DNA from 3 places in the Cronobacter turicensis genome. Region 1 is predicted to be linked to each of the others. Evidence: predicted binding sites of a transcription regulator. Region 1 holds the regulator's gene; each other region holds the start of a gene.
The links. The regulator LexA, encoded in region 1, represses DNA repair genes until DNA is damaged. The targets are predictions, from matches to a motif close to TNCTGTATGTACATACAGNA.

Region 1 (10,480 bases):
AGCGAGCGAAGCATGATGTCGCGGTTAAGCTTCAGCAGCCTGCCGATGCCGCCGCGCCACGCGGTTTTCAGCATCGACAAGGTAATGCCGCGCAGACGCAGCACGCGGGCCGCCATCATCAGCCCGATGCCGAGCGTCACGTATTCCGCTATCACCGTTGCCAGCGCCGCGCCCTGGACGTTAAGGCCAAGCCCCATGACGAACCAGAGATCAAGCGCAATGTTCAGCAGATTCCCGACCACCAGCAGGATAACCGGCGCGCGGGCGTACTGAACGCCCAGCAGCCAGCCCAGCAACACCAGGTTGGCAAGCGACGCGGGCGCGCTGAGCCAGCGGATCTCCAGAAACCGTCTGGCCTGCGCCAGTACGGCGTCGCTGCCGCCAGTAATATGCAGCGCCAGCTGAATCAGCGGCTCGCGCAGCGCGATAATCAGCCCCCCGGCAATAAGCGCCAGCGCCATGGGCTGCACCAGCGCGCGGGCCAGCGCTGCCGGATCGCGCGCGCCAAATGCCTGGGCGGTTAACCCGGTGGTGCTCATACGTAAAAAGAGCAGCATCATAAACAGGAAGCTGGTGGCCGTCGCGCCAACGGCGACGCCGCCCAGATAGACGGGGCTATCGAGATGACCAATCACGGCGGTATCCACCAGGCCCAGCAGCGGCACGGTGATGTTGGAGAAAATCATTGGCAGCGCGAGGCGCCAGAGAGCTTTATCGGTAGGAGTGAGAAAAGGCATATGGCGTTCCGATGCCGTTACGCGAAGAAGGAAAAGTATAAAGCGCATGAGTCGCGCAGAGGAGCCATTACCGTAACCGGGGCGGGCCAGTTACGGTAATGCGGCGTCAGGAAGCCGGGAAAGGCCTCAGAGCCATTCGCCGTTACGGATCACGCCGACCGCCAGACCTTCGATAGAGAAGTTATGCTCGCGCAGATCGACAACGATAGGTTTGAACTCGTTGTTCTCTGGCAGAAGTTCAACGATATTCCCCTGTTTTTTGAGGCGTTTTACCGTCACTTCATCATCGATACGCGCGACAACTACCTGGCCGTTGCGCACATCCTGCGTTTTATGAACCGCTAACAGGTCGCCGTCCATAATCCCGATATCTTTCATCGACATCCCGCTAACACGCAGCAGGAAATCGGCGTTCGGCTTAAAGAGGCCTGGATCAACCTGATAGTGGCCTTCAATATGCTGCTGAGCCAGCAGCGGCTCGCCCGCGGCGACGCGCCCCACCAGCGGCAGGCCCGTTTCTTCTTCCTGCAGCAGACGAATACCGCGCGACGCGCCGGACACTATTTCAAGCACCCCTTTGCGCGCCAGCGCCTTAAGGTGTTCTTCCGCCGCGTTTGGCGAACGGAAACCCAGACGCTGCGCGATTTCCGCACGTGTAGGCGGCATGCCGGTCTGGCTGATGTGATCCCGAATGAGATCAAACACCTCTTGTTGCCTGGTAGTTAATGCTTTCATTCCGCCCCCTGGGTGCATATACAGTTATGCTGTGAGTATATACAGCTAAAGGTGATTTTAAAACCATAACCGGTTAAAAAAGCGCTTCTTTCGCGATTTCTGGAAAACTTATCGCAAATGCTGCCAGAGCAGCGTGACCCACACGACCAGCGCGAGGATAATCGACAGCAGGACCGCGGCGGAGCCCATATCCTTGGCGCGCCCCGAAAGTTCATGAAATTCAGGGCCGATGCGATCGACCACCGCTTCGATAGCGCTGTTGAGGATTTCAACGATCATCACCAGCGTCACGGAGCCAATCAGCAGTACGCGGGTGATCGGGTCGACATCCAGCCAGCAGGCGATAAGAATGGCCGCTATCACGGCAACTCCCTCCTGGCGAAATGCAGCCTCATTTTTCCAGGCGGCGCGTAATCCCTTCCAGGAATAGCCGGCAGCGTTAATAATTCGGGTTAACCCCGTGGTGTTATTGGCCATGACAAGAAACCTTTTTTAAATTCAGGCGTCAATGCTAATGCGCTTCGATAAAGAAGCACCACAGAAATTCTATGGAGTTTCTGATATTCTTGCGCCGCAATTGCATTATTAACCAGAGGCTTTACATCGTTTATGTCCGGTTGGCCACGAATTTACTACAAATTACTTAATTTACCATTAAGCGTGCTGGTAAAAAGCAAGTCCATCCCGGCGGCGCCCTGCCCCGAACTTGGGCTCGATACGTCACGCCCCATCATGTATGTGTTGCCGTATAACTCGAAGGCGGATCTCCTGACGCTGCGGGCCCAGTGCCTGGAGCACGATCTACCGGATCCGCTGGAACCGCTGGTTATCGACGGCACCGAACTGCCGCGCTATGTGTTTATCCATGGCGGCCCCCGCGTGTTTACTTACTACACGCCGAAGGAAGAGTCGATCAAGCTGTTCCACAATTATCTCGATCTGCACCGCAGCAACCCGGACCTCGACGTCCAGATGGTGCCGGTGTCGGTCATGTTCGGCCGCTCGCCGGGGCGCGAAAAAGGCGAGGAAAACCCGCCGCTGCGTATGCTGAACGGCGTTCAGAAATTCTTCGCCGTCTCCTGGCTTGGCCGCGACAGCTTTGTGCGTTTCTCGCCGCCGGTGTCGCTGCGCCGCATGGCGACTGAGCACGGTACGGACAAGCGTATCGCCCAGAAACTGGCCCGCGTGGCGCGCATGCATTTCGCCCGCCAGCGCCTCGCCGCCGTCGGCCCGCGCCTGCCTGCGCGCCAGGATCTCTTCAACAAGCTGCTCTCGTCAAAAGCTATCGCCCGCGCCGTTGAAGACGAAGCGCGCACCAAAAAAATCTCGCACGAGAAAGCCCAGCAGAACGCCGTCGCGTTAATGGAAGAGATCGCCGCAAACTTCTCTTACGAGGCGATTCGCCTTACCGACCGCGTGCTTGGGTTTACCTGGAACCGTCTCTACCAGGGCATTAATGTTCATAACGCCGAGCGGGTGCGCCAACTGGCCCATGACGGCCACGAGATTGTCTATGTGCCCTGCCATCGCAGTCACATGGACTATCTGCTGCTCTCTTACGTGCTCTATCACCAGGGGCTGGTGCCGCCGCATATCGCCGCAGGCATTAACCTGAACTTCTGGCCAGCCGGGCCGATTTTCCGCCGTCTGGGCGCGTTCTTTATCCGCCGCACCTTTAAGGGCAACAAGCTTTACTCCACCGTATTTCGCGAATATCTCGGCGAACTGTTCAGCCGCGGCTACTCGGTCGAGTATTTCGTGGAAGGCGGGCGCTCACGCACCGGTCGTCTGCTCGATCCGAAAACCGGCACGCTGTCGATGACCATCCAGGCCATGCTTCGCGGCGGTACGCGTCCGATTACGCTGGTGCCGATTTACATTGGCTATGAGCATGTGATGGAAGTGGGCACTTACGCCAAAGAGCTGCGCGGCGCTACCAAAGAGAAAGAGAGCCTGCTGCAAATGCTGCGCGGCTTAAGCAAGCTGCGTAACCTGGGTCAGGGCTATGTGAACTTCGGCGAACCGCTGCCGCTGATGACCTTCCTGAACCAGCACGTGCCGGAGTGGCGCGATTCCATCGACCCGATCGAAGCCGTCCGCCCGGCGTGGCTGACCCCGACGGTGAATGAGATTGCCTCACAACTGATGGTGCGCATCAACAATGCGGGCGCGGCTAACGCCATGAACCTGTGTTGTACCGCGCTGCTGGCGTCGCGTCAGCGTTCGTTAACGCGCGAGCAGTTAACCGAACAGCTGGATTGCTACCTGAGCCTGCTGCGTAACGTGCCGTACGCCTCAGATGCCACGGTACCGGACGCTACGGCGACGCAGCTTATCGAACACGCGTTGCAGATGAACAAGTTCGATGTCGAGAAGGATACGATCGGCGATATCATCGTGTTGCCGCGCGAGCAGGCAGTGCTGATGACCTATTACCGTAATAACATCATGCATATGCTGGTGTTGCCTTCGCTTATCGCCGCTATCGTGACGCAACATCGTCGCATCAGCCGTGAAGCGGTGCAGCAGCAGGTTGAACTGCTGTTCCCGATGCTGAAGACGGAGCTGTTCCTGCGCTGGGAAAAAGAAGAGGTGTCAGCGGTTGTCGACGCGCTGATCAATGAGCTGGCGCAGCAGGGGCTGATCCTTGCCGACGACGCCTGGCTACAGGTGAACCCGGCGCGCTCCCGTACGCTGCAACTGCTGGCCGCAGGCGTGCGCGAAACGCTGCAACGCTACGCGATCACCTTCTGGCTGCTGAGCGCTAATCCGTCCATCAACCGCGGAACGCTTGAGAAAGAGAGCCGCACCGTGGCGCAGCGTCTTTCCGTGCTGCACGGCATTAACGCGCCGGAGTTCTTCGATAAAGCGGTGTTCTCAACGCTGGTGCTGACCCTGCGTGATGAAGGTTATATCAGCGATACCGGCGATGCCGAACCGGCGGAAACCATGAAGGTTTACCAGATGCTGGCGGAGCTGATGACGTCCGATGTGAGGCTGACCATCGAGAGCGCGGCGGCACAAGCGAGCGCGTGATTAAGCGTAATCGGTGACAGTGAAAAGGCGGGGAAACCTGCCTTTTTTATTGGTGTACAGCGTGGCGACAGGAATGGATGGTAGTCGTTGATGCTGGCGGGTGCGCTTTGCTTACCCGCCGTCACAGCGCTACCGCTAATAAAAAAGCGGGTTTCCCCGCTTCTCTTTCAGAATTTCAAATAACTCAGCGCCAGGCCGATAAACACCAACAGCCCTACATAGTTATTATTCAAAAAGGCGCGGAAACAGGCGTCGCGATCGCGCCCGGCAATGATTTTCTGCTGCCAGATAAACAGCGCGCCTGCGCCTGCAAGGCTTGCATAATAAAACGCGCCCAGCCCGTTCAGCCAGCCCACCACGCCCAGCAGCGCCAGCACGGCAATCTGCAACAGCCCGATAATCAGCTTATCGTGGCGTCCGAAAAGAATAGCCGTCGACTTCACGCCGATTTTCACGTCATCGTCGCGATCGACCATCGCGTATTCGGTGTCGTAGGCCACCGCCCAGCAGATATTCGCGAAAAACATCAGCCAGCAGCTTAACGGCAGCGACTCGCTCACCGCGCAAAACGCCATCGGAATCGACCAGCCAAACGCCGCGCCCAGCACGACCTGCGGCAGATGGGTATAGCGCTTCATGAAGGGGTACATCCAGGCCAGCGCCAGCGCCGCGACCGAGAGCAAAATGGTTTTCACATTCAGCGTCAGCACCAGCAAAAACGACAGCAGCACCAGGATGACGAACAGATTGCGCGCCTCTTTTTCGGTCACATCGCCGCTCGGCAGAGGCCGGTGCGCCGTGCGCTTCACGTGCCCGTCAAATTTACGGTCGGCATAATCATTCACCACGCAGCCTGCGGCGCGCATCAGCCAGACGCCCGCCACAAACACCGCCAGGATCCACAGCGGCGGCACGCCGGGCGACGCCACCCACAGCGCCCACAGCGTCGGCCAGAGCAGCAGTAACGCGCCGATCGGCTTATCGGTGCGCATCAGGCGGTGATAGGCGAGCAGCTTATTCTGCGTCAGGCTCCACTCCATTATTTTTCCTCTCTGTACAAGGGTGATGCGGGTAAAAACAGTTCGGTCAGCAGCAGCGGCTTGCCGGACAGCCTCAACAGGGAGCGACGCCCCCAGAGCGCCTCGCTGCGGCCCGGCTGGATAAAGTCACGCGTAAGGGTGGATGAGGTAAACAGATAACGACCCAGCGGCGTGGTGCCAAGCTGCTGCAACGCCAGTTCTGGCCCACACAGTGTAGACTCCGGCACCAGCGTGCGCCCGACCAGCCACGGTACGCCGTCACCGCACAGCAGGATTTCGCGCAGCCAGTAGCGCGGCTCATGAGGTAAAAACGCCCCCTCGTCTTCCAGCCTTTCAGGGCCGACAAAGCCTTCAAACAGCATCTCGACCGTCACGCGATCGCAAAAACTCTCGAAACGGCGGGTCATGGAATCTTCCAGCATCAGCCAGTCGAGCAGCGCGCTATCCAGCGTGCTGATATCGTCAAAAAAGGACAACGCGCGCAGTTGTCTCAGCGCGGGATGGGACATGCGTGACTCTCCGGGGCCAAAAGTGGACGTATTGTAACGCAGAACCGGCAAAACGGGGGCGGGGAAACAAGGGGTACGAACAAAAGCGCAACATGGGTGCAACAGAACGGCATGCTGCGCCAGGAAAAAAGGTGCGCGCAAGCGCACCAGGTGTTGCAAACATCAGCAGCGTGGGGAGACGGTCACCCCTTGCCTTTTACGCTGCTGATAAAAGTCTGACGAGCCGTGGTGGAGCCGAGACGCTCAGCTTCATCCAGCAGTTTCAGCGCTTTATCGACATCGCCTTTAGCGACAGCGTCCTTAATGGCGCGATTGAAATAGGCTTCGGTGTCGTTAAGTACCGGTTCGCGCTTCGCGGCGGGCGCTGGCGCGGCAGCTGGTGCGGCAGGCGCCGGAGCGGAATAGGCGGTTGCAGGTGCTGCGGTGTTGCCGACCGTCACAGACGACGGGCCGGAGGAGCCAAACAGCGGGCCGACCAGAACGCTGGATGCGGAGTTAGTGCTTACTTTCACTTTAAGCTTGCCGTCAGGCGTGTGACGGGCCACCGGATCGGCGATATCCGGCACGGCGTTACCCACCCCTTTGGCGTAAGCCTTCGCCGGGTTGGTCATGGTCGTCGTCTTCTGCAGATCCTGCGGCGTGGTAAAGACCAGCAGGTACAGTTTCTGCTGTCCCAGCGCTGGCGTCAGCTTGATGACGCCTTCGAGGCGGTCTTCAGACACCACGCCCGGCTCCTGATAGGTAAAATAGCTGCTCGGGAAGTAGGCGGCAGGCGTTAAGTTTTGATCCAGCACCAGCACGTTCGGGGCATAAATGCCGGTCTGCTTGTTCGCAAGGCTGGTAAGCGTAATGGTCAGTTCGCCGATATTCGCCGGCACGCTATAGGCGGCGACTTTACCGGTAATGCCCGGTACGTTGAGGGTCTGCCCCACGGCGGCGAGATCGGTCGTCTGAGTCTGCGACTGCGCGACAGGCGTCCAGGTCAGGCGCTGTAACTCACCCGCCGGAACAGACGGCGCGGCGGAGGTGTTCTGCGGCACGATATTCACATCAGCGAAGCTGACGGCGGGCAGGCCTGCAAGCAGCCCTGCGCTTAAGCATAATGCGACGAGACGTTTTTTCATTTTTATTACCTCGGATGGAAAGGGAAACGGTAGCCAGGCAATAGCGCGCTTCCCGAAAATCGGTACTTTTCAATGAGGGTTAAGAGGGGCTTGCGCCCCTCTTGTTACTGCAATTACGCGTGATTACCACCAGATTTCCATCTGGGCGCCGAAGCTCCACTCATCGCTGTCGCCGCGACCGAAGCTGCCACCGTTAAAGCCATCTTTAACCGCGTAGCCATAGTTGGCGTTATTGCTCGGGTTGCCCTCACGGTCATAGCCCCATTTTTCATCCCACTTGGCGTAGGTTGCGAACACACGCAGCGCCGGGCGAGACCAGATGCTGTCGCCTGCCTGCCACTGTTGCGCCAGGGTGATTTTGTACTGGTTGTTGGTTTCGTCAGTACGCTGGGATTTCACGTTGTCATAGCCAACTTCCAGCAGGGTGCTCATGATAGGCGTCCATTTAAACATCGGGCGCACACCTACGGTCCACCAACGGGTGCCGTTGTTGTTATCCCAGTCGATGTCCTGGTACATACCGACATACATCATGTCCCAGCGATCGCCCATGGAAATTGAGCCGTGATCGATTAAACGCAGCATGTGACCGTTGTTGTTCTGCGCATACGCGAACTTAGGATCGGTGTCGCTGATGCCAATGCCAGAGCCCTGAGACAGGCCTTTACCCTGAGAGGTCAGCGCATCTGTCGCATACTGAACGACAAACTTGTTGAAGCCGGTACCGATAGTCTGAACGTGTTCTGCGGTGAACATCCAGCCATCTTTGGTCGCGTCGTCAGCCAGATAGTAGTCGTCACGCGCGTTGGCACGACCGTAGTCGACACCCAGTTCCAGCGTACCGCCCGGGTTCACTTCCAGGCTGCCTAAGCGAACGTCAAAAACGTCGTTAGCCGTGCTCTTGTTATAGTCATAAATGCTGTCGCTCTGGAAGGTTGCGGAGCCGCCAGCTTCAGAGGAGCGGGTTGCCGCAACAGAGAGCTTACCAAAGCCAAGATCGACGTTTTCAAGACCTGCGCCCGGGCCGGAGATATCCCAGTAGTAGAAGTCGATCATGTGAACGTCGTGACGCTGATAGAAGCGTTTACCGGCCCAGATGGTTGAACCCGGCAGCGCGTCAATCAGGTTTTTACCCTGTACGTTAGCTTCGCGGAACGCCGGGCTGGTCGCTTCCCAGTCGTTCTGCTGTGCAACGGAATAGGCCACGTTAGTATCGAAATAGAAGCTCTTGTCGCCTTCTTTCCATACTTCCTGACCTAATTTAAGTTCCGCATAGGTTTCACATTCATTACCCAGACGGTATTTAGCGCCGGCACCGGTTGCCTGGAAGCACTGCTGTTCGCCACCACTACCGGTCCAGCCGATGCCGGAACGGGCGTAACCTTTGAAGTCCACAGCGGAGGCCTGAGCGGCGAAGATGCCCGCCATCACGGCCACAGCCAGAGGGAGTTTACGCAGAGTTATCATCATTCTATCTCCTGAGATCATTGCTTTTCTTTGTAAGCGGGGGCGCTTAAACGCCCGGCTCTTTATGCAACCGACGACAGGCGGTGCCATCTTCCCGAAAAAGATGACAACGCTCCGGCGGCAAGCCGATAGCGAATGTGGCGCCCTCTTCTACCAGCACGACGTCATTCTGGCGGTAGACCAGGTTCTGACGCAGCGCAGGGATTTGGATATGAATCTGAGTCTCATGACCTAACTGTTCGACCACCTGCACATCGCCTTCAAGCGTTACATCGGCGATATCGCTTGGCAGGAGGTGTTCGGGGCGGATGCCAAGGGACATATTGGCCCCCACCTGAACATGGGTACTTTCTACCGGCAGCCAGACCAGCTGGCGGTTCGGCAGTTCTACCTGCACCTGATCGATAGCGGTGGCGGTGACTTTCACCGGCAGGAAGTTCATTTTCGGCGAGCCAATAAAGCCCGCGACGAAGCGATCGGCCGGGTAGTGATAGAGTTCCAGCGGCTTGCCCACCTGGGCGACGCGGCCTGCGTCCAGCACCACGATTTTGTCGGCGAGCGTCATCGCTTCGACCTGATCGTGGGTGACGTAAATCATGGTGCGCTGAAGGCGCTTATGAAGACGGGAGATCTCAATACGCATCTGCACGCGCAGCGCGGCGTCCAGGTTTGAGAGCGGCTCATCGAGCAGGAACACGGAAGGCTCCGCCACCAGCGTACGGCCAATCGCCACACGCTGACGCTGGCCGCCGGAGAGCGCCTTCGGGCGACGGTCCAGCAGGTGCGCCAGTTGCAGCACTTCCGCCACCTGCGTGACGCGCTGGTTGATGGTTTCTTTACGGGCGCCCGCCAGCTTCAGACCGAAAGACATGTTTTCGGCCACGGACAGATGCGGATAGAGCGCGTAAGACTGAAACACCATCCCCACGCCGCGCTCGGCAGGCGGCACGTCATTCATACGCTTGCCGCCAATATGCAAATCGCCGCTGGTGATGGTCTCAAGTCCGGCAATCATACGCAGCAGCGTTGATTTCCCGCAGCCCGACGGCCCGACAAATACGACAAACTCGCCTTCGGTAATGTCGAGGTTGATATCTTTCGACACCACAACGTCGCCCCAGGCTTTTGTTACGTTGCGAAGCTGAACGCCTGCCATTCCCTTCTCCCTTGTTTACTTCACCCGATTTCACGGGAAAAACACGTTGACGGCACTATGCCCTTCAGATGAAGGCAAGCCATCCTCCACCCCTGCCTTTTTTATGGGGGAGGAGACGGGAGGATGAGGGGGTGGCAGCTGTCCTGCGGCCGGGCGGCCCCCGGCGATTTTCGTGATGCAAGCGGCAAAAAACGCAGCGGTTTTCTGTGCGCGGGACCACAGAAAATCCACTTATGTTACGTAGATCACACTACGAAGCGGTGGGGCGTAGAGGAAAGGAGGATGAGAAGCGCTTGCCAGATGCCCAGACTGTTACACGTAAAGCCAATACGTGTATCCACGCGCAAACCACTAAAAGGATAGGAGTTATGAAAATTAAAAGCGGCGTACGCCTCCTCGCCCTCTCAGCGCTGACGACGGCGCTCTTTTCTGCCTCTGCTCTGGCCAAGATCGAAGAAGGTAAGCTGGTTATCTGGATCAACGGTGATAAAGGCTATAACGGCCTGGCCGAAGTGGGTAAGAAGTTTGAGCAAGACACCGGCATTAAAGTCACTGTTGAACACCCGGACAAACTGGAAGAGAAATATCCGCAGGTAGCAGCAACCGGCGACGGTCCGGACATTATCTTCTGGGCGCATGACCGTTTTGGTGGCTACGCGCAATCTGGCCTGCTGGC
Region 2 (10,480 bases), 740 kb from region 1:
CTGCTCTATACCGTGACCGACGACCTGAATAAAGAGGCGATTAAGTCTTACGACTGGACCGATAACGCCCGTAAAGATGAAGTGAAATTCCAGCTGAGTCTGGCGTTCCCGTTCTGGCGCGGCATCATGGGCCCGAACTCTGTCCTGGGCGCGTCCTATACCCAAAAATCCTGGTGGCAGCTTTCCAACAGCGGGCAGTCGTCGCCGTTTCGTGAAACTAACTATGAACCGCAGCTTTTCTTAGGCTTCGCGACCGATTACGACCTGGCGGGCTGGACGCTGCGCGACGTGGAGTTTGGTTATAACCATCAGTCGAATGGCCGCTCTGACCCGACTTCCCGCAGCTGGAACCGCCTCTATACACGCCTGATGGCGCAGAACGGCGACTGGCTGGTGGAAGTGAAGCCGTGGTATGTGATTGGCGACACCGACGATAACCCGAACATCACCAAATACATGGGCTATTACCAGCTCAAGGTCGGGTATCAGTGGGGCGAGGCTATCTGGAGCGTGAAAGGCCAGTATAACTGGAACACCGGCTACGGCGGCGCGGAGCTTGGCCTGAGCTACCCGATCACGAAACACGTGCGTCTCTACACCCAGCTGTACAGCGGTTATGGCGAATCGTTAATTGATTACAACTTTAACCAGACTCGCTTTGGCTTTGGGGTTATGCTTAACGATCTCTTCTGAGGCATTGCAGTTTCCGACGCAGGCGCTGAAAATAGCGCCTGTTTTATTTTCAGTATCTGGAGTGAGTGTGGCGCAGGCGGAAGTTTACAGTCAGGAAACGCTGGCTAAGCAGGTTTTACAGGAAACCTTTGGCTATCAGCAGTTCCGTCCAGGCCAGGCCACCATTATCGACGCGGTGCTTGAAGGGCGCGACTGCCTGGTGGTGATGCCCACCGGCGGCGGCAAATCACTGTGTTATCAAATTCCGGCGCTGGTCAAAACCGGCCTGACCATCGTGGTTTCTCCGCTGATTTCCCTGATGAAAGACCAGGTCGATCAGCTTCTGGCGAACGGCGTGGCCGCGGCGTGTCTGAATTCGACGCAGAGCCGCGACGAGCAGCATGCGGTAATGGCGGGCTGTCGTACCGGAGAGGTGCGCCTGCTCTACATCGCGCCGGAAAGACTGATGATGGATAACTTCATCGACACCCTGGGCTACTGGGATCTGGCGATGGTGGCGGTGGACGAGGCGCACTGTATCTCCCAGTGGGGCCACGATTTCCGTCCGGAGTACGCGGCGCTCGGGCAGCTGCGCGCGCGTTTCCCGGCGGTGCCGTTTATCGCGCTCACCGCCACGGCGGATGACACCACGCGGCGCGATATCGTGCGCCTGCTGGGCCTTGACGATCCGCTGATTGAAATCAGCAGTTTTGACCGCCCGAACATCCGCTACATGCTGATGGAAAAATTCAAACCGCTCGATCAGCTGATGCGCTATGTCCAGGAGCAGCGCGGTAAATCCGGCATCATCTACTGCAACAGCCGCGCGAAAGTGGAAGACACCGCCGCTCGTCTGCAAAGCCGCGGCATCAGCGCCGCCGCCTACCACGCGGGCCTGGAACATGAGGTGCGCGCCTCGGTGCAGGAGAAATTCCAGCGCGACGATTTACAAATAGTGGTGGCGACCGTGGCGTTCGGCATGGGCATCAATAAGCCCAACGTGCGCTTTGTCGTGCACTTCGATATTCCGCGCAACATTGAATCCTACTATCAGGAGACGGGCCGCGCCGGGCGCGACGGCCTGCCTGCCGAAGCGATGCTGTTTTACGATCCGGCGGATATGGCGTGGCTGCGCCGCTGCCTGGAAGAAAAAGCGCCAGGCCCGCTTCAGGATATTGAGCGCCACAAGCTGAACGCGATGGGCGCGTTCGCCGAGGCGCAAACCTGTCGTCGTCTGGTGCTGCTGAACTATTTCGGCGAAGGGCGTCAGGCGCCGTGCGGCAACTGCGATATCTGTCTCGATCCGCCGCGCCGCTACGACGGACTGGTGGACGCGCAAAAAGCGCTGTCGGCTATCGCGCGCGTGGAGCAGCGCTTCGGGATGGGGTATGTGGTGGAGGTGCTGCGCGGCGCGAATAACCAGCGCATTCGCGAGCTCGGTCACGACAAGCTCAAGGTGTACGGCATCGGGCGCGACCAGAGCCAGGAGCACTGGGTCAGCGTTATCCGCCAGCTTATTCATCTGGGCGTGGTGACGCAGAACATTGCGCAGCACTCGGCCTTACAGTTAACCGAAGCCGCGCGTCCGTTCCTGCGTGGCGAAGCGCCACTGATGCTGGCGGTGCCGCGCGTCGCGGCGCTCAAACCGCGCGTGTCGCAAAAATCTTACGGCGGCAATTACGACCGTAAGCTATTCGCGAAACTGCGCAAACTGCGTAAAGCCATCGCCGATGAAGAAAACATCCCGCCGTATGTCGTTTTTAACGACGCGACGCTGATCGAAATGGCCGAGCAGATGCCGCTCAGCCCCGGCGAAATGCTTGGAATTAACGGCGTCGGCACCCGCAAACTGGAGCGCTTCGGCAGACCGTTTATGACGCTCATCCGCGAGCACGTCGACGGCGACGACGAAGAGTAGTCAGCCCCGCGCAAACATGCCAGGATGAATGTTCTCTGATTCTGACCTGGCAAACCTCTATGTTAACGCTGTTCTTTACCGTCGCGATGGTGCATCTGGTGGCGCTGGCAAGTCCTGGCCCCGACTTCTTTTTTGTCTCCCAAACGGCGGCCAGCCGCTCGCGCAAAGAGGCGCTGATGGGCGTACTGGGCATAACCGCGGGCGTCATGGTCTGGTCCGGCGTGGCGCTGCTCGGCCTGCATCTGATCCTCGAAAAAATGGCCTGGCTCCATAACATCATCGTGGTGGGCGGCGGGCTTTATCTGTGCTGGATGGGTTACCAGATGTTGCGCGGCGCGCTGAAGAAAAGCGCGCCGACGGGCGAAGCGCCGCAGGTTGAGCTGGCGGCGCGCGGGCGCAGTTTCCTGAAAGGGATGCTGACCAACCTGGCGAACCCGAAAGCGGTTATCTACTTCGGCAGCGTTTTTTCACTGTTCGTCAGCGACAGCGTCGGCACCAGCGCCCGCTGGGGGATTTTCGTGCTGATAGCGCTGGAGACCTTCGCGTGGTTTGCGCTGGTGGCGAGCGTCTTTGCACTGCCGAAAATGCGCCGGGGCTACCAGCGTCTGGCGAGGTGGATCGATGGCACCGCCGGGGCGCTGTTCACCGGCTTCGGCATCCATCTTATTATCTCTCGCTAATCAGGCGCGGCGCGCGGTGGCAAGCAGCGCGCCAATCAGCATAAACAGCGAACCAAAGACTTTATTCAAAGCCTTCATCTGATGCGGGCCTTTGATCCATCCGCGAATCCGCGTGGCAAGCGTCGCATAGCCAATCATCACGATAATATCCACGACAATGGTGGTCACCCCAAGCACCACATACTGCATCGCCTGTGGCTGATGCGGCACGATAAACTGTGGGAACAGCGCGGCGAGAAACACGATGCTTTTTGGGTTAGTGAGATTCACAAATACCGCGCGTTTAAACAGCCTGCTGCGCGGCTGGCTTTGCGCGAGCGCGTTGAGATCGATGGCGCCCGCGGCGCGCCACTGCTGAATGCCAAGCCAGATAAGATACGCCGCGCCCGCCCATTTCAGCACTTCAAAAGCCATCAGCGAACGGGAGAACAGCGCCCCTAACCCAATGCCGACCAGCATGATATGCAGCGCAAGACCGGTCTGTAACCCGGCGATGGAAGCCGCCGCGCCGCGATACCCGTGGCTGATGGCGGTGCTCATGGTGTTAATGGCGCCAGAACCCGGCGAGAGGCTGAGGATAAGGGTCGTCAGAAGGTAGGTACACCACCACTCGAAGGTCATGCGAAGCTCCCTGATTGCGCACTTTTATGCCACAATACGCTATTGTTGAGGTATGTGCTACGAATCACAAAAAAGCCCGGACAGGCGTGGATGCGGAGCAATAAGGACCATGACCAGACACAGGAACAGTTGGTTTTCACGGGAAGCCGGGTTCGCGGCGTTCACGATGGGCGCGCTGACGGATTTCTGGCAGCAGCGCGAAGAAGATGAGTTTTTGGGTGTTGATAACATTCCGGTGCGCTTTGTGCGTTTTCGTGCTGAAAAGCACGATCGCGTTATCGTCGTCTGCCCTGGTCGCATCGAAACCTACGTAAAGTATGCGGAACTGGCATACGATCTGTTTCACTGTGGGTTTGACGTGCTGATTATCGACCACCGCGGGCAGGGGCGTTCCGGCCGGCTGCTGGAAGATACGCATCGCGGCCATGTCGTGAATTTCAGCGACTATGTCGATGATTTCGAACGTTTCTGGCAGCAAGAAGTAGCGACTGGCCCATGGCGTAAACGCTATCTGCTGGCGCATTCGATGGGCGGGGCTATTGGGACGCTGTTTCAGTTGCGTAACCCGAACGCGTTTGATGCTGTGGCGCTCTGCGCGCCGATGTTCGGCATCATTATCCGCCTGCCGGACTGGATGCTGCGCTCGATCCTCGACTGGGCGGAAGAGTACCCGTCGCTGCGCGATGGTTACGCCATCGGCACCGGACGCTGGCGGCCACTGCCCTTTAGCCTCAACATGCTGACGCACAGCCACGAGCGCTACCGGCGCAATCTGCGTTTTTATGCCGACGAACCGCAACTGCGCGTCGGCGGACCTACGTATCACTGGGTGCGGGAAGGCATCCAGGCAGGAGAACAGGTGCTGGCGGGGGCCACCGACAGCACCACGCCGCTATTGTTACTCCAGGCAGAGCTGGAACGTGTGGTGGATAACCGCTCGCACGACCGCTTCTGTGAACTTCGCGCCGCGGCGGGCCACCCGTGTTGGGGGGGTAAACCTTACGTCATCAAAGGGGCGTACCATGAGATCCTGTTTGAGCAGGACGCTATGCGCGCCGAAGCGCTGAATGCCATTGTCGATTTCTTCGACGAGCATAACTGATTACTCGCGACCGGAGCGTTCGGTCGCTCCACCAGAGGTTGTTTTTATTATGTATCAGGTCGTTGCGTCTGATTTAGACGGCACACTCTTAGCCCCTGACCATGCACTGACGCCGTTTGCCAAACAAACGCTCAAATTACTGACCGCCCGCGGCGTGAACTTTGTCTTCGCCACCGGTCGCCACCATATCGACGTCGGCCAGATCCGCGACGGCCTTGAGATCAAGGCCTATATGATCACCTCCAACGGCGCGCGGGTGCACGACACCGACGGCAATCTGGTTTTTACCCATAATCTTGATACCGATATCGCCGCCGATCTGTTCGGCGTGGTGCGCGATAACCCCGATATCATCACTAATGTCTATCGTGACGACGAATGGTTTATGAGCCGCGAGCGGCCGGATGAGCTGAAATATTTTAAAGAAGCCGTCTTTAAATATTCGCTGTTCGAACCGGCCTTGCTGGAGCCGCAGGGCGTCAGCAAAGTCTTCTTCACCTGCGATATTCACGAAAAGCTGCTGCCGCTGGAGCAGGCCATCAACGCCCGCTGGGGCGATCGCGTTAACGTGAGCTTTTCCACGCTTACCTGCCTTGAAGTCATGGCGGGCGGCGTCTCCAAAGGCCACGCGCTGGAGGCGGTCGCCAAAGCGATGGGGTTTGGGCTGGACAGCTGCATCGCGTTCGGCGACGGAATGAACGACGCGGAGATGCTCTCCATGGCGGGCAAAGGCTGCATCATGGGCAATGCGCATCAGCGCCTGAAAGATTTGCTTCCCGAGCTGGAAGTGATCGGCACCAACGCCGAAGACGCCGTGCCGCACTACCTGCGTAAACTGTTTCTGGATTAATCACCAGGGTGACAAGTGGTTTATCGGTAACCACTTGTCAACCAAATAGTGCAACTTTTCACCAGCAGCTTCGCTACAATGCCCGTCTTTGTTTTCTGTTGAGATGATCATTGTGGCGTTACTCATCATCACCACGATCCTGTGGGCATTCTCTTTTAGCCTGATTGGCGAATACCTGGCGGGCCATGTGGACAGTACCTTCTCGGTGCTGATGCGCGTCGGGCTGGCGGCGCTGGTATTCCTGCCATTCTTGCGCACCCGCGGGCAAAGCCTGAAAACGCTGGCGCTCTATATGCTGGTGGGCGCGTTGCAGCTGGGCGTGATGTACCTGTTCAGCTTCCGGGCGTATCTCTACCTGACCGTCTCGGAATTCCTGCTGTTTACCGTACTGACGCCGCTCTATATCACGCTGATTTACGATCTGCTAAGCCGTCGTCGGCTGCGCTGGGGCTATGCGCTAAGCGCCGGGCTTGCGGTCATCGGCGCGGCGATTATTCGCTATGACAAAGTGAGCGAGCACTTCTGGACCGGGCTGCTGCTGGTACAGCTGGCGAATATCAGCTTCGCTATCGGAATGGTGGGCTATAAACGCCTGATGGAGACGCATCCGATGCCGCAGCACAGCGCGTTTTCGTGGTTCTATCTCGGCGCGTTCGTCGTGGCGGTTATCGCCTGGTTCGCGCTCGGCAATCCGCAAAAGCTGCCGACCACCGGCCTGCAATGGGGCATTCTGGTGTGGCTGGGCGTGGCGGCCTCGGGGCTCGGGTACTTTATGTGGAACTACGGCGCCACGCAGGTGGACGCCGGCACGCTTGGCATCATGAATAACATGCATGTGCCCGCCGGGCTGCTGGTTAACTTCGCCATCTGGCAGCAGCAGCCCCACTGGCCGAGCTTTATCATTGGGGGAGCGGTGATAGTGGCTTCTCTGTGGGTCCACCGACGCTGGGTCGCGCCGCGCTCCGCACAAACGGAAGGGAATCACAGGCGTGCTGACGCGCCTGCTGAATAAACGCCTCCGTTACCGGCTGACGCTGCTCGCCATCGCGCACCGCAGCGTACAGCCGGCTCCATAACCCTTCGCCCAGGGCACGCGTCACCACCAGGCCCTGACGCTCGAAATTCTCCACCACCCAGTGCGGCAGCGCAGCGATGCCCATGCGCGCCGACACCATCTGGATCAGCAGCAGCGTGTTATCGACGCTTTTCAGCGTCGGGCTGATGCCCGCCGGCTGTAAAAAGTGACGCCAGACGTCGAGGCGACTGCGCTGAACCGGATAAATCAGCAAGGTTTCGCTGGCGAAATCCTCCGGCGTTACCTGCGTTTTGGTCGCCAGCGGATGATCGGGCGCCACGACCAGACGCACTTCAAAATCAAACATCGGCGAATAGTGCAGGCCGCTGCGCGGCAGGATGTCAGACGTCAGCACCAGATCCAGTTCGTCCTGTTGCAGCGCAGGCTGCGGATCAAACGTCACGCCCGATTTGAAATCCATCTCCACCTGCGGCCAGCGGGCGCGGAACGCCTCCAGCGCCGGAGCCAGCCACTGAATACAGCTATGACACTCAATCGCGATGCGCAGACGGGTCTGTTGCGGTTCATTGCACGCCTGCAGCGCGCGGCTTATCTGCGGCAGCACCTGGGCTGCCAGCTGCAACAGGATCTCGCCCTGCGGCGTGAAGCGCAGCGGCTGGCTCTTACGCACGAATAACCGGAAGCCGAGACGCTGCTCCAGATCGCTGAACTGGTGTGAAAGCGCGGATTGGGTCTGATGCAGCGATGCCGCCGCCGCCGCCAGTGAGCCGCAATTACGCAGCGCCTGAAGCGTTCGCAGGTGTTTTATCTCGATCATGAATGTCCTTCACTTCAGCATGAATAATTTGCGCTTGAGGAATATACAGTAACTGCCAATTATGGATGTGTAAACATCTGGACGTCCAAATCCGACGTCTTTCGAATTTCTGGTGCGTTGGCTGCGCTGGCTCACCCCGGTCACTTACTTCAGTAAGCTCCCGGGGATTCCCCAGCTTGCCGCCTTCCCGAAATCCGAAATACATACGGATTAACTGAGCAGATTCATTTTCTGAAACTCGCGACTAAGCGGATTCATCCTGAAGAGAGGCAGAACACCATGACTATTCATAACCACACCCTCGGTTTTCCCCGCGTCGGCCTGCGTCGCGAGCTGAAAAAAGCGCAAGAGAGCTACTGGGCGGGTAAAAGCACCCGCGAAGAATTACTGGCGGTGGGCCGCGAGCTGCGCGCCCGTCACTGGGAGCAGCAAAAAGCGGCGGGCATCGACCTGCTGCCGGTGGGTGATTTCGCCTGGTACGATCATGTCCTGACCACCAGCCTGCTGCTCGGCAACGTACCGGCGCGCCACCAGAATGCTGACGGCACGGTGGATATCGACACCCTGTTTCGCATCGGCCGTGGCCGCGCGCCGACCGGCGAACCCGCGGCGGCGGCGGAAATGACCAAATGGTTCAACACCAACTATCACTACATGGTGCCGGAATTCACCAAAGGCCAGCAGTTCAGCCTCACCTGGACACAGCTGCTGGATGAAGTGGATGAAGCGCTGGCGCTCGGCCATCACGTTAAACCGGTACTGCTGGGGCCCGTCACTTATCTGTGGCTTGGCAAAGTGAAGGGCGAGCAGTTTGACCGTCTTTCCCTGCTCAACGACATTCTGCCCGTCTACCAGCAGGTGATCGCGGAGCTTGCGAAGCGCGGCATCCAGTGGGTGCAGATTGATGAACCCGCGCTGGTGCTTGAGCTGCCGCAGGCATGGCTGGACGCGTTCAAACCGGCCTACGAGGCGCTGAAAGGCCAGACCAAACTGCTGCTCACCACCTATTTTGAAGGCGTGAGCGATAACCTTGATACCATTACCGCGCTGCCGGTACAGGGGCTGCATGTCGATCTGGTTCACGGTCATGACGATGTCAACGAATTGCATCGCCGCCTGCCGCAGGAGTGGCTGCTCTCCGCGGGCGTTATCAATGGCCGCAACGTCTGGCGCGCCGATCTCACTGAAAAATATGCGCAGCTGAAAGCGATCGCCGGCCAGCGTGAACTGTGGGTGGGCTCCTCCTGCTCGCTGCTGCACAGCCCGATCGATCTGAGCGTTGAGACCCGTCTGGATGCGGAGGTAAAAAGCTGGTTTGCTTTCGCGCTGCAGAAATGCGAGGAGCTGGCGCTGCTGCGCGATGCGCTGAACAGCGGCGATACGGCGAAAATCGAGCAGTGGAGCGCGCCGATTCAGGCCCGTAAACATTCGGCCCGCGTACACAACCCGGCCGTGGAGCAACGTCTTCAGGCAATCACGGCGCAGGACAGCCAGCGCGCCCATGCGTATCCGGTGCGCGCCGAAGCCCAGCGCGCGCGCTTTAACCTGCCGGACTGGCCGACCACAACCATTGGCTCGTTCCCGCAGACGACCGAAATCCGCGGCCTTCGCCTGGATTTCAAAAAAGGCAATCTGGATGCGGCGAACTACCGTACCGGCATCGCAGAGCATATTAAGCAGGCGATCGCCGAGCAGGAGCGTCTGGGTCTCGATGTGCTGGTGCACGGCGAAGCCGAGCGTAACGACATGGTGGAGTATTTCGGCGAGCATCTTGATGGCTTCGTCTTCACCCAGAACGGCTGGGTGCAGAGCTACGGCTCCCGCTGCGTGAAGCCGCCGGTCGTTATCGGCGACATCAGCCGTCCGGCGCCGATAACCGTCGAGTGGGCGAAGTACGCGCAGTCGCTGACCGACAAACCGGTGAAAGGGATGCTGACCGGCCCGGTGACGATCCTCTGCTGGTCGTTCCCGCGTGAGGATGTCTCCCGCGAAACCATCGCCAAACAGATTGCGCTGGCGCTGCGTGACGAAGTGGCGGATCTCGAAGCCGCAGGCATCGGCATCATCCAGATTGACGAACCGGCGTTGCGCGAAGGGCTGCCGCTCAAACGCAGCGACTGGGACGCGTATCTCGCCTGGGGCGTGGAGGCGTTCCGCCTGAACGCGGCGGTTGCGAAGGACGACACCCAGATCCACACCCACATGTGTTATTGCGAGTTCAACGACATCATGGATTCTATCGCCGCGCTGGATGCGGACGTGATCACCATTGAAACGTCACGCTCAGATATGGAGCTGCTGGAGTCGTTCGAAGAGTTCGAATACCCGAACGAAATCGGGCCGGGCGTGTACGACATCCACTCGCCAAACGTGCCGGATGTGGCGTGGATCGAGGCGCTGCTGAAGAAAGCCGCGCAGCGTATTCCGCAGGAGCGTCTGTGGGTGAACCCGGATTGCGGCCTGAAAACCCGTGGCTGGCCGGAAACCCGCGCGGCGCTCGCCAACATGGTGAAAGCGGCGCAGAACCTGCGCCAGGCATAAGGGGTGCAGGTGGCGTGATGGCGGGTGTCGCTTCGCTAACCCGCCCGACAACCTTACGTAAGATGGTAAGCGCAGCGCACCCACCATGGCCCGGAGAAAACGGTGTGATGTGTTTTATGGTTTTGTAGGGTGGGTAAGCGTAGCGCACCCACCACGCCACCCGAAACACCGCTTAATAAAAAACGCCCGGTTTCCCGGGCGTTTTTTTATGCTTTCTTACTACCGTAGGCCTGGAACCATTCG
Region 3 (10,480 bases), 2.1 Mb from region 1:
GCAAAACAACACACTGACGATTGCAGTTTCTGGCACGCCATTCATGCCTCTTGAGAGTTTTATGGGGGCGATAAGTGAGGATCAGGAGGGGGTTGGCGCAAAGAACGGGATAGTCATAAAGCAGCAATCCGGTTCTGTAATCTTGAGGTATATCAATCAGAACGGGAAAAACTACAACCAAACGCCAATATATTCCAGAGGATATAAAATACCCTATGGAGTGATCCCAAACCTTTAACCCGCTTCGGCGGGTTTTTTTATTTCAGGAGACAGTCATGTCTGCAGGAACTCTTACACTAACAAATAAATCAGCAGCGGTTACTGGTAATGGAACATCATTCACAACGGAATTAAAAGCTGGCGATCTCATTGTTGTTAAAGTTGGGGGAACTCCTTATACACTGCCCGTTAAAGCAATTACAAATAACACTCAACTGATGCTTGTGAGTGATTACACAGGACCAACCCAGAGCGGTGCCGCCTGGTTTGCCGTTCCGCAGGAAGCACAAAGCTTAATTACTGCGGCCCTTGCCTCACAGACCGCAGAAGCATTACGTGGCCTTAACCTCGACAAGACAAACTGGCAACAGGTTTTCAGCGCCAGCGACGATATCACGGTCACTCTCAAAGATGGCTCGACATTCAGCGGACCAAGCTGGCTCAAGATAATCAATTTTATTAAGAGCATCTTTTCCGATAATGGCGAGGTTACAGCCACAACGTTTAAACCTGGTGATATTGCAGCAACGTGGGAAAACTTGCAGGTGCCACATGCGCCAGTTGGCGGTTTAAGTGGCTCAATATCTACAGCAGAATATCTGCGTCGTGCCGGGATGTACATGCAACCCTTGAATGCACAGGCGACGACGGCTAATGGCTATCCTGAAGGAAAGGCGGGATCGCTTTTAGTATTGCCAAACAGTGCTAATGGAGCAAACGGAAGCACGCAAATTTATTCCAACTATCAGGGTACTGGTGGTATTTTTTTTCGTAGATATCTTGCAGCGTCATCAAGTTTTGAGGGTGGCAGATATATTGGTTGGAATGAGATCTTTACCAACTGGGGGGATGTCGCCAATGTTTCAGGCGGCACGTATGCTACGGTTAATGACTGGAATGATATTAAGCCCAATCATGTCGCTTTCGGTTATTCTGGGGCGGCAAACAGTCCAGGAGGTACCGGAAGCTGTTTGGCATTTTCCAACTCCAACTTTTCGTCATACGCCTTACAGATTTCCGGAACCTATAATTCCGCATCTCGCTACTTCGCGCGCTCTCAGAATGGCGACAACGGCGGCGCATGGCAACCCTGGCGCGAGTTCACGATGGCCGCTGTTTCAGATGAGCGCCTGAAAGATGTTAAAGGGAGTTTTAATGTCGAAGCTGGCCTGGACAATATCAACCGCATGGAGTTTAAGCTGTTCCGCTATAAGTGGGATAAACCTGAACGGTCGGCACGCCGTGGCGTTATCGCCCAGCAGATTATGCAGATTGACAAGGAATACGTGAAGGATGTTGGCGAAAACATGGTGCTTGACCAGACGCCGATGTTACTTGACGCTCTGGCTGCAATAAAAGCGCTGCGCCAGCGTGATGAGGACAACAAGGTGCGTATTGCTGCGCTTGAAATGGAACAGGACCGGCTGCAGGCGTCAGTTTCCAGCCTCATTGCTGCGGGAAGCGCCACCAAAGAAGATACTGAAAGCGAATCGGTCAGTGGAAAATGATAAGGCATAGTGGCCCGTATGGGCTGCTCTGCTTATAAAAAACATTACCTGCCGTTACGATTAATAGGCCGCTGCGTCTTGATTTCGTTACTTCCTGAAATTACTGTATAAATACACAGTAATTTTACCGGGAGGTACATAATGAAAATACACCCCCTCGTCTGGCCGGTTACGCCAGTCAACATCCCATTCTATGCAGACCTGATTTCAGCAGGGTTTCCGAGTCCTGCTGCCGATTATATCGACAGCGGCATTGACCTCGTTTCCCACCTTATTGCACATCCTTCATCCACCTATGTCCTGCGGGTTGCTGGCGACTCGATGCGCGACGCGGGCATCCTTGACGGTTCGCTTTTGCTGGTGGACTTCAGTCTGCACGCGAAGCATAACGACATCGTGGTCGCCAATATTGGCGGAGAGTTTACCGTTAAAAGGCTGGTGACGTACCCGGTGGCGCAGCTGCGCGCAGAGAACCCGGCTTACCCGCCTATTGCTGTTTATGACGCCGACGACCTCGAAATCGTCGGCGTTGTCATTTGCGTTATAAATACCCTGCACCGCAATGTTCGCGCTGGTTGATATGAACTCGTTTTTCACGAGCTGCGAGACGGCATTCCGTCCCGATCTTGTCGGTCAGCCGATCGTGGCGCTTTCCAATAACGACGGCTGCGTGATAGCGCGCAGCCGCGAAGCCAAAGCGCTTGGCATAAAAATGGGCATGCCCTGGTTCCAGTTGCGCGAGATGCAGTTCCCTCAGCGGATCATTGCCTTTTCCAGCAACTATGAACTTTACGGTGATATGAGCCAGCGGGTGATGACGACGCTTGAGGAAATGTGTCCGCGCGTTGAGATATACAGCATCGATGAGGCTTTCTGCGACCTGACGGGAGTGCGGAACTGTCGCGACCTGGCTGATTTTGGCCGGGAGATACGCGACACCGTCCGGCGCAACACCCGGATCCATTGTGGTGTCGGTATCGCCCAGACGAAGACGCTGGCGAAGCTCGCCAATCGCGCGGCGAAGGAGTGGCCGCAGACGGGCGGGGTGGTGGACCTGTCAAACCATGCGCGCCAGCGGCGGCTGATGGCGCTGATGCCGGTAGAGGAAGTCTGGGGCGTCGGTCGGCGTATTGCCAGAAAGCTGGAGGCAATGGGCATTAAAAACGCTTTGCATCTCTGTGATACCGACATACGCTTTATCCGCAAACACTTCAACGTTGTGCTGGAGCGCACCGTGCGCGAGCTGCGCGGCGAGCCCTGTCTGGAGATCGAGGAGTTTGCCCCGGCGAAACAGGAAATCGTCTGCAGCCGGTCATTCGGGGAGCGAATCACCGACTATGAGGCGATGCGCCAGGCTATCTGCAGCTATGCGGCGCGCGCGTCGGAAAAGCTCCGCGGCGAGCATCAGTTCTGCCGGTACATTTCGGTGTTCGTGAAAACGTCGCCGTTCTCTACTGAGCCGTACTACGGCAACCACGCCGGGACAAAGTTGCTGACTCCCACACAGGACACGCGCGACATTATCGCCGCGGCGACGCGCTGCCTCGATGCGGTCTGGCGCGACGGCCACCGGTACCAAAAAGCAGGGGTGATGCTGGGTGACTTTTTCAGCCAGGGCGTGGCGCAGCTGAACCTGTTTGACGAGAATGCGCCGCGCGCGAACAGCGAAGCGCTGATGTCACTGATGGATAAACTCAACCAGCAGGGGCGGGGAACCCTGTATTTTGTGGGGCAGGGTATCCAGCAGTCGTGGCAGATGAAGCGGGAAATGCTGTCGCCGTGCTATACGACACGGCTGGCTGATGTGCCGACCGTGCGGGCATGATAAAAGGGGTATTGTTCAGGAATTAAAGAAAAGAGAAGGTCCGCTTTGAGCGAGAAGGGGACGCCCACATAGTGTAAACAGGCGTGCGATATTCTGAAGTGGGCCGATTACTTAACCCGCTTCCCCGTTTCGTTAATGACCTTCTCGTCATCCTTTTTGGTAAACGCTCCTTTCTGACTTTCCGTTAGAATACGCAGCACTATTTCTGAAGGGCGGTAAAGATGAGTGCTAAGCGGCGTAACGACTAATGCAGGTCTGCGGAGATACAGATTCCTTAAATGCTGCGAACCAGCGACCTGTCCACCTTTGCATGCGCTTGCTCCCCCGACTCGCCTGCGCGCATTACTACCTCATTTCTGTGCCCTTTCTGAAAGGTAGCAAAGCTGCGCCATATACGACGCGGCACATCGTTTAGTTACCTTGAAAAATTGTGCAATTGTGCGAAAAATTATGCACTAAATCACAATTTAATCCTTATGAACTCTATAAATAGAACAATCTAACATCATTCCACTTTTTTTTGATTTTTCCACCATGTAACATAGCTATCATATTCAGCCAATTATTAAGAAATTCAATGACAAACTATGATTTTAGAGCACTCAATAATGAAGAGTTTGAAAGACTAGCTACAGACCTCTTAAGCAAGAGAGAAAATCTGCTTATTGAGCGTTTTAAATCAGGAAAAGATGGTGGGATTGATGGTCGTTTTTATCATTCTGGCGAAGTAATAATCCAAGTTAAACACTATGTTAAAACTGGCTATAGTGGATTATTAAGTAAACTTAAAAACGAAGAGGTTGCAAAAGTTGAAAACTTAAAACCTAATCGATACATTTTCATCACAAGCGTTGGTTTATCCCCTGCTAATAAAAAAGAAATCTTCGATTTGTTTAATCCTTACATTCTAAGCAATAATGACATCATTGGCCCTGAGTATCTCAATGATCTTTTAACACTTTACCCAGAAATAGAACGAAACCATTACAAACTTTGGCTTTCCAGTACAAACATTTTAATGGGTCTGCTAAATAATTCTGCAATTCAAAATAGTAACTTCCTGATTGAAGATGCTAGGAAGGAATCATACAAATTCATCGAAACCAAGCAATTACAAAAGGCTTTAGAGATTTTAGATGAAAACAAAGTCGTAATCATCACTGGTTTACCAGGCGTTGGTAAAACCACTCTTGCAAAACAAGTGATGCTTATGCATTGCAATAGCGACTATGAAATTTACCACATTGAAGGATCAATTTCGGAAATAGAATCTATATATTTTAAAGATAGAAAGCAATTTTTCTATTTTGATGATTTTCTCGGTGCTACTCTTTTAGAAATTTTCACTAGAAACTCTGATTCTAAAATTGTTCAGTTTATTAAAAAAATCATTACCGACAAAAACAAAAAGATGATTTTAACGTCAAGAACCAACATATTAAACAGAGCTAAAAATCTCAGTGAGATATTTAATATAGAAAAAATTGAAAAAAAAGAATTTGAGATAAATGTATCAGATCTTACTGATATGGAAAAGGCTGATATACTTTACAATCATGTTTGGCATAGTTCATTACCGCAGGAGTACACTGATACTTTTTATGACAATCTTAATTATTGGAAAATAATACATCATCCAAACTTTAATCCACGACTTATATCGTTTATTACAGATAGCGATAGAATATCAGGAATCGATAGTTCGAGTTTTTGGGCATATATCGAAAATTCATTAGACAATCCAGAAATGATCTGGTCGCACTGTTTCAATAATCAAACACGTGAGGAAGTCCTTGATCTAGTTTGCTTGGTTGTTTTTAATGCTAATAACATTGAAGAACAGAATTGTAAAAATGCATTAAAGCGCGTTTTCAATGTGAAATATAAAAATAATTTTCACTCGAAAGTAAATAAAATAGATGAATATATAAAAGAGTCATTAAAATCAACACTTAATAGGAGTTTGACACAGCTAAACAAAAATTTAATGATAAGACTGACACCATTCAACCCATCAGTGTCTGACTATATCATCAATCGCTATGCTACTGATGAAACCTCTCTTGCACTTTACTTTTCAGCCCTTAAGACAAATCAATCAATTAACACTTTATTCTCTTTGCACAGCAATAGGAAAATCAATGCAGATGTATTTGTTTCAGTGCTTGAGTCAGTGCTCAAAGCTGTTGATATTAAATGCTTAAATAAATACTCAATCCATCTTCTTCATTCGATCATACATTCAAATTTAATCTCCACCAATAAAAATAGAATGGTCTATCCGAGCTTATTTTTAAACATTGAAGAAGAATATCTCACTTACGATCACGAAGTTGGGGAGTGCGTGTTATGGGCGGTAAAAAATGCACCAAATCTATTTTCAGATCAATTCATCTCTGACTTTATAAATTATGCCATGAAGTCTGGTTGGCGATATACTCTCAACCATGAAGATTACCTCCCCTTAGCACACTTAATCAATCTTCGACCTGCAATAAAAGGAGAGGAAGTTACTCATGAACTAATGGAACATATCAAACAATATTGGCATGAAAATTATGATGAACATTTATCTGGAACAGGAAAAATTCAATCATTAGATTATGACGAAAGAGCTAAAGCTGATGACATTGCATATGACATGCTATATGATTTAATTAATGAGTACGATTTGCCCTTTGAGGACAATGAAATTGAATATATGTATTGTAAAGTCGATGTGTCTACACACCTCTATAACTCTTATGATTATGATGAGGATGAAAGAGATCACTTTCATAGGCATAGAGATGAAAGAGAGCATAGCGAAAGCTATATAAACGATTTATTTCAAAAACATTAGTTATTTTCGTAACTCACCATTTTGGCCACACAGGAAAAATATTATTGCATAAATGCGCAACCCACCGAAGGCCAGCCCGGTGGGTTGCTGTTGATACATCAAAATGCAGAGCTGAACAGTTCAAAATTGATTTTTAAAAGATTTTATTGTGGTGCTGCATCATCAACTCGCTTTTCCAAAAATCCCATCTAAATCACCCAGAAATCCACAACAGTCCCAGCCATTTCGGTGTCTCATCCATAGTCCTCCCGCAACTCTGCCCTGCTGTAACTCAGCTTTTTCCCTTATATTCCCAATCCCAGAGCATTGTTAGAATTGGACCGTTCCTTTCAAATCGCACACGCGCTTCCGGTTTAACTTTTCTGGCCTCCATCGTAAGTTGTCCTTTAATTGCCACATCCACCTGACCTGCCCCTACCACTTAGTACGCTTCGAACTTAACAGTGTCCGCTCCTGGCACAATGCGGGCATTATGAAAGGAATGTGCTCAAGCGAACATCCATTTTGCCTTGAAGTGGTTATCAAAACTCTACGTAAACTATACAAAATCAACGAGTTATGGCGAAGGCAAAAATAATAAGTTTAGATGCTTATTAAGCATAAAAGCTTGTAAATTCAATCGGATGTAATGAATTTCTAAATCTACTGCTGCGTCATATGGAATGGTTCGAAGCGGCTGACCTGATTGTTAAAGGTATGGAAGGCGCTATCAACAACAAGACCGTGACCTATGACTTCGAACGCCTGATGAAAGGCGCTAAGCTGCTGAAATGCTCAGAGTTTGGCGACGCTATCATCGCGAACATGTAATCTATTTTATGGGTTACATAAGAACGGGAGCCGAAGGGCTCCCGTTTTTTTATGCCTGAAAACGCTCTCTCACCACCTTGCCTGTGCATCGTTTTTCTGGGAAGCGGCCAGCGCATCGCCAGGATGCTTGAGACGGCAGGAACCAAAACGAGGCGCTGATGCCACTGATGGACGAATTCAATCTGCAGGGCCGGGAAGCGCTTTATTTGTAGGGCAGGGCATTCAGTCGTTGTACAAATGAAGCGGGAGATGCTTTTGCCGTGCTACACATCACGGCTGGATAATGTGCCGCTCACGCAGGCATGTTAAAAGCGATCTCTTCAGGATGTAATGCGATTTACGTCCGCTTTGAACAAGAAGCGGACGTTTTAATCATGGCAAACTGAAGAAAGTTTGACTCAGCATTCGCGCTGGGCCCGGTTTTGGGTAATCCAACGCTCTATTTTCATCCTGCTTTCATCGGTTGCTGGATTGAAGAGCATCATTGTCAGATCCGGCCTCCCTTCGACAGAAAAGGTGCAAAACTCCAGCTCAATTGTCCCGATTTGCGGGTGATGTAGCATTTTTAACCCTTCCGCATGCCCGGCAACATCGTTGTTACGCCACAGGCGGGCGAAGTCAGAGCTTTGAGCGGATAGCTCCTCAACCAGCTGAGCGATTTCCTCTGACGCACCAAGGCGCGCGGCATCCGCCCGAAAGGCATTGACGATGAGCCGGGCCAGGCCCTCCCAGTCGTGCTGCATCTCCAGGGCCTCCGGGTCGGTAAACAGCAGGCGCAGAATATTTCGCCGCGCGGGCGGCAACAGCGCGTAGTCCTTCAGCACAACCGCCGCCGGGTGATTCCAGGCCACTACATCCCAGATGGCGGTTTTGATAATCGCCGGAATCGTCAGGCTTTCCAGCACGCGTTGCAGCCGTGGGGTTATGCTGCCGGACGGACTTACCCGGCTTTCCGGCGGATGGCCAAACGCAAGAATAAACAGATGATCGCGTTCGGGAGATGTAAGCCGCAGCCCGTCAGCAATGCGGTTCAGCACCTCGCGCGAGGGGGCTCCCCCGCGGCCCTGCTCAAGCCAGGTATACCAGGTCGGGCTGATATTGGCGAGCTGAGCCACCTCTTCGCGGCGCAGGCCCGGCGTACGGCGGCGGCCGGGCAAAAAACCAAACGAAGCCGGGTCAAGTCCCAGACGGCGAGCCCTTAAAAAATCACCCAGAGGATTTTCAGAAAGCAGAGTCATAAATTAGCCTGTTAGTGTTTATACACTGATAACGTCACTACTTTAATAGTAAAAGATCCGTGCTTACGCTGTTGCAGTAAATTACTCAGGAGACAGACTATGCGTATTTTTGTAACGGGTGCGACGGGTTTTATCGGCTCACGTGTAGTATCAGCCCTTCTGGCACGCGGCCATCAGGTGACTGGGCTTGTGCGTTCAGAAGAAGCAGCCCGGCAGTTAGCCGATAAGGGCGTTACTGCCCAGCGCGGAACTCTGGAAGATCCCCGGGCGTGGGTTGCAGGCATCGACCTGTGCGATGCCGTGATCCACACCGCCTTCGATCATGATTTCACCCGTTTTGTGGAAAATTGCGAAAAAGATCGCCGAGTGATTGGCGCTATTGGCTCTGTGTTGCAGGGCAGCCAGCGCCCGCTGCTTATCACCTCCGGCACCGGGATGGGTGATGACGGCAGCGGCCAGCCCGCTCTGGAGCAGAATTTCAACCCGGCACATCCTAACCCACGTGTAGCCTCTGAGCTGGAGGGTTCTCAGCTACTGGAATCCGGGATTGATGTACGCGTGGTGCGTTTACCCCAGGTTCACAACACCGAACGCCAGGGGTTAATCAGCTATTACATCTCTCTTGCCAGAGAAAAAGGTGCGGCAGCCTACATTGGCGAAGGTAAAAATGCCTGGTGTGCGGCACACGTGGATGACGTGGCCGGGCTGTATGTAAAAGTGCTTGAGCAAGGCGAACGTGGCGAACGGTATCATGCGGTAGCGGAGGAAAACATTGCCTCATGGCTGATTGCGCAAACCGTGGCGACAGGCCTGGATATCCCTGCTGTTTCGCTGAAATCAGAACAGGCCGCAGAGCATTTCGGCTGGTTCGCCGCTTTCACAATGATGGATATGCGTGCCAGCGGTGCATGGACACGCCAGCAGCTCGACTGGCAGCCCAAAGGACCGGGGCTTATTGATGATCTGAGCAGAATGAGTTTCTCAGGCCAGCCTTAGACCCAGCGCCGGGTAGCGGTTTTCGCCTTACGCGTCCCTGACGATTGCGCATCGCTGCATGGACAGGCAAGTGAGTGAATGATGGCCGGTTAAAACCGACATCTATAGGCAAAGCCTGTTATTACGGCGGCGCCGACACGCCCGTTTCTGGCACAGAACAGATATTATCAACACCATACAAGTGTCTCTGATTTCCGCACAGTCAGGAACAATGTGATATCTGGATGCCGTATGGCGTGACGGCCACCGATACCAGATGGCGGGCGTTATGATGGGTGACTTATTCAGACAGGGCGTGGCACGGTTTGACGAGAACGCGCCGCGCGTGAACAGCGAGGCGCTGATGTCACTGATGGACAAACTCAACCAGCAGGGGCGGGGAACTCTGTATTTTGCAGGGCAGGGCATCCAACAGGCATGGCAAATGAAGCGTGAGATGCTGTCGCCGTGTTATACGACGCGACTGGCTGATGTACCGACCGTGCGGTCATGGTAAAAGTGATCTGCTAAAGAATTAATACGACCAAACGTCCGCTTTGAGCGAAAAGCGGTCCTTTAATCCATTGTGTATCAGATGCAGGACTAACACTGGCATGTGATAATCAACCGGGGATAGGTGATAGGTCATCGCATCCGCTCAGGTAATGGCGATGTGATTCTACGTTGTGAGAAATGTACAAAGATATTTGGTGTTAAAAAATGACGGAAATGGACGATGACTTTTTAGAATATGATCTGGACTGGTTTTTATCCAGCCAGGAAGGGTACTTGGCGCATTTTGCAACAGCAGGCCTGGGGCCGGTTCCTGAAAGGATCAAAGCATCTGTCGAGGACTATAATTTTATTCTTGATTATATTTACTCACTGGAACCTTTGTCAGAGGTCTATGTGATAGAAGGCAATCTGCCTGCATTTTCAGATGAGAATCAACGATCTTGCTATCTGCGCTCATTTGTTGAGATGTCAAGTAAAGGGTTGTTCAGCTACGACTATGAACAAGGTGGATATAAATTAATTTCGAAACCCAAAACGCCATTGAAAT

Region 2: a site for LexA is predicted at 7,728-7,747, ahead of metR (HTH-type transcriptional regulator MetR). Genes of this name have one in related genera too.
Region 3: a site for LexA is predicted at 1,829-1,848, ahead of umuD (translesion error-prone DNA polymerase V autoproteolytic subunit). Genes of this name have one in related genera too.

The regions. Positions count from the first base shown of each region.
Region 1 is NZ_CP165997.1:433,881-444,360, reverse strand. It holds gene dinF (MATE family efflux transporter DinF) at 1-737, opposite strand, end outside; gene lexA (transcriptional repressor LexA) at 864-1,472, opposite strand; gene AB8W27_RS02130 (diacylglycerol kinase) at 1,581-1,949, opposite strand; gene plsB (glycerol-3-phosphate 1-O-acyltransferase PlsB) at 2,082-4,508, shown strand; gene ubiA (4-hydroxybenzoate octaprenyltransferase) at 4,676-5,548, opposite strand; gene ubiC (chorismate lyase) at 5,548-6,057, opposite strand; gene malM (maltose operon protein MalM) at 6,240-7,187, opposite strand; gene AB8W27_RS02105 (maltoporin) at 7,305-8,651, opposite strand; gene malK (maltose/maltodextrin ABC transporter ATP-binding protein MalK) at 8,695-9,804, opposite strand; gene malE (maltose/maltodextrin ABC transporter substrate-binding protein MalE) at 10,173-10,480, shown strand, end outside.
Region 2 is NZ_CP165997.1:4,077,517-4,087,996, reverse strand. It holds gene pldA (phospholipase A) at 1-693, shown strand, start outside; gene recQ (ATP-dependent DNA helicase RecQ) at 761-2,590, shown strand; gene rhtC (threonine export protein RhtC) at 2,650-3,270, shown strand; gene rhtB (homoserine/homoserine lactone efflux protein) at 3,271-3,891, opposite strand; gene pldB (lysophospholipase L2) at 4,001-4,993, shown strand; gene yigL (sugar/pyridoxal phosphate phosphatase YigL) at 5,043-5,843, shown strand; gene AB8W27_RS19480 (carboxylate/amino acid/amine transporter) at 5,956-6,855, shown strand; gene metR (HTH-type transcriptional regulator MetR) at 6,743-7,696, opposite strand; gene metE (5-methyltetrahydropteroyltriglutamate--homocysteine S-methyltransferase) at 7,976-10,237, shown strand; gene AB8W27_RS19465 (dienelactone hydrolase family protein) at 10,444-10,480, opposite strand, start outside.
Region 3 is NZ_CP165997.1:2,510,431-2,520,910, reverse strand. It holds gene AB8W27_RS11990 (hypothetical protein) at 1-238, shown strand, start outside; gene AB8W27_RS11985 (pyocin knob domain-containing S74 family peptidase) at 276-1,727, shown strand; gene umuD (translesion error-prone DNA polymerase V autoproteolytic subunit) at 1,869-2,306, shown strand; gene AB8W27_RS11975 (Y-family DNA polymerase) at 2,290-3,552, shown strand; partial or broken gene AB8W27_RS11970 (arsenate reductase) at 3,660-3,800, opposite strand; gene AB8W27_RS11965 (restriction endonuclease) at 4,130-6,394, shown strand; gene AB8W27_RS11960 (isocitrate/isopropylmalate family dehydrogenase) at 7,013-7,204, shown strand; gene AB8W27_RS11955 (helix-turn-helix transcriptional regulator) at 7,603-8,442, opposite strand; gene AB8W27_RS11950 (SDR family oxidoreductase) at 8,542-9,438, shown strand; partial or broken gene AB8W27_RS11945 (DUF4113 domain-containing protein) at 9,659-9,934, shown strand; gene AB8W27_RS11940 (hypothetical protein) at 10,138-10,480, shown strand, end outside.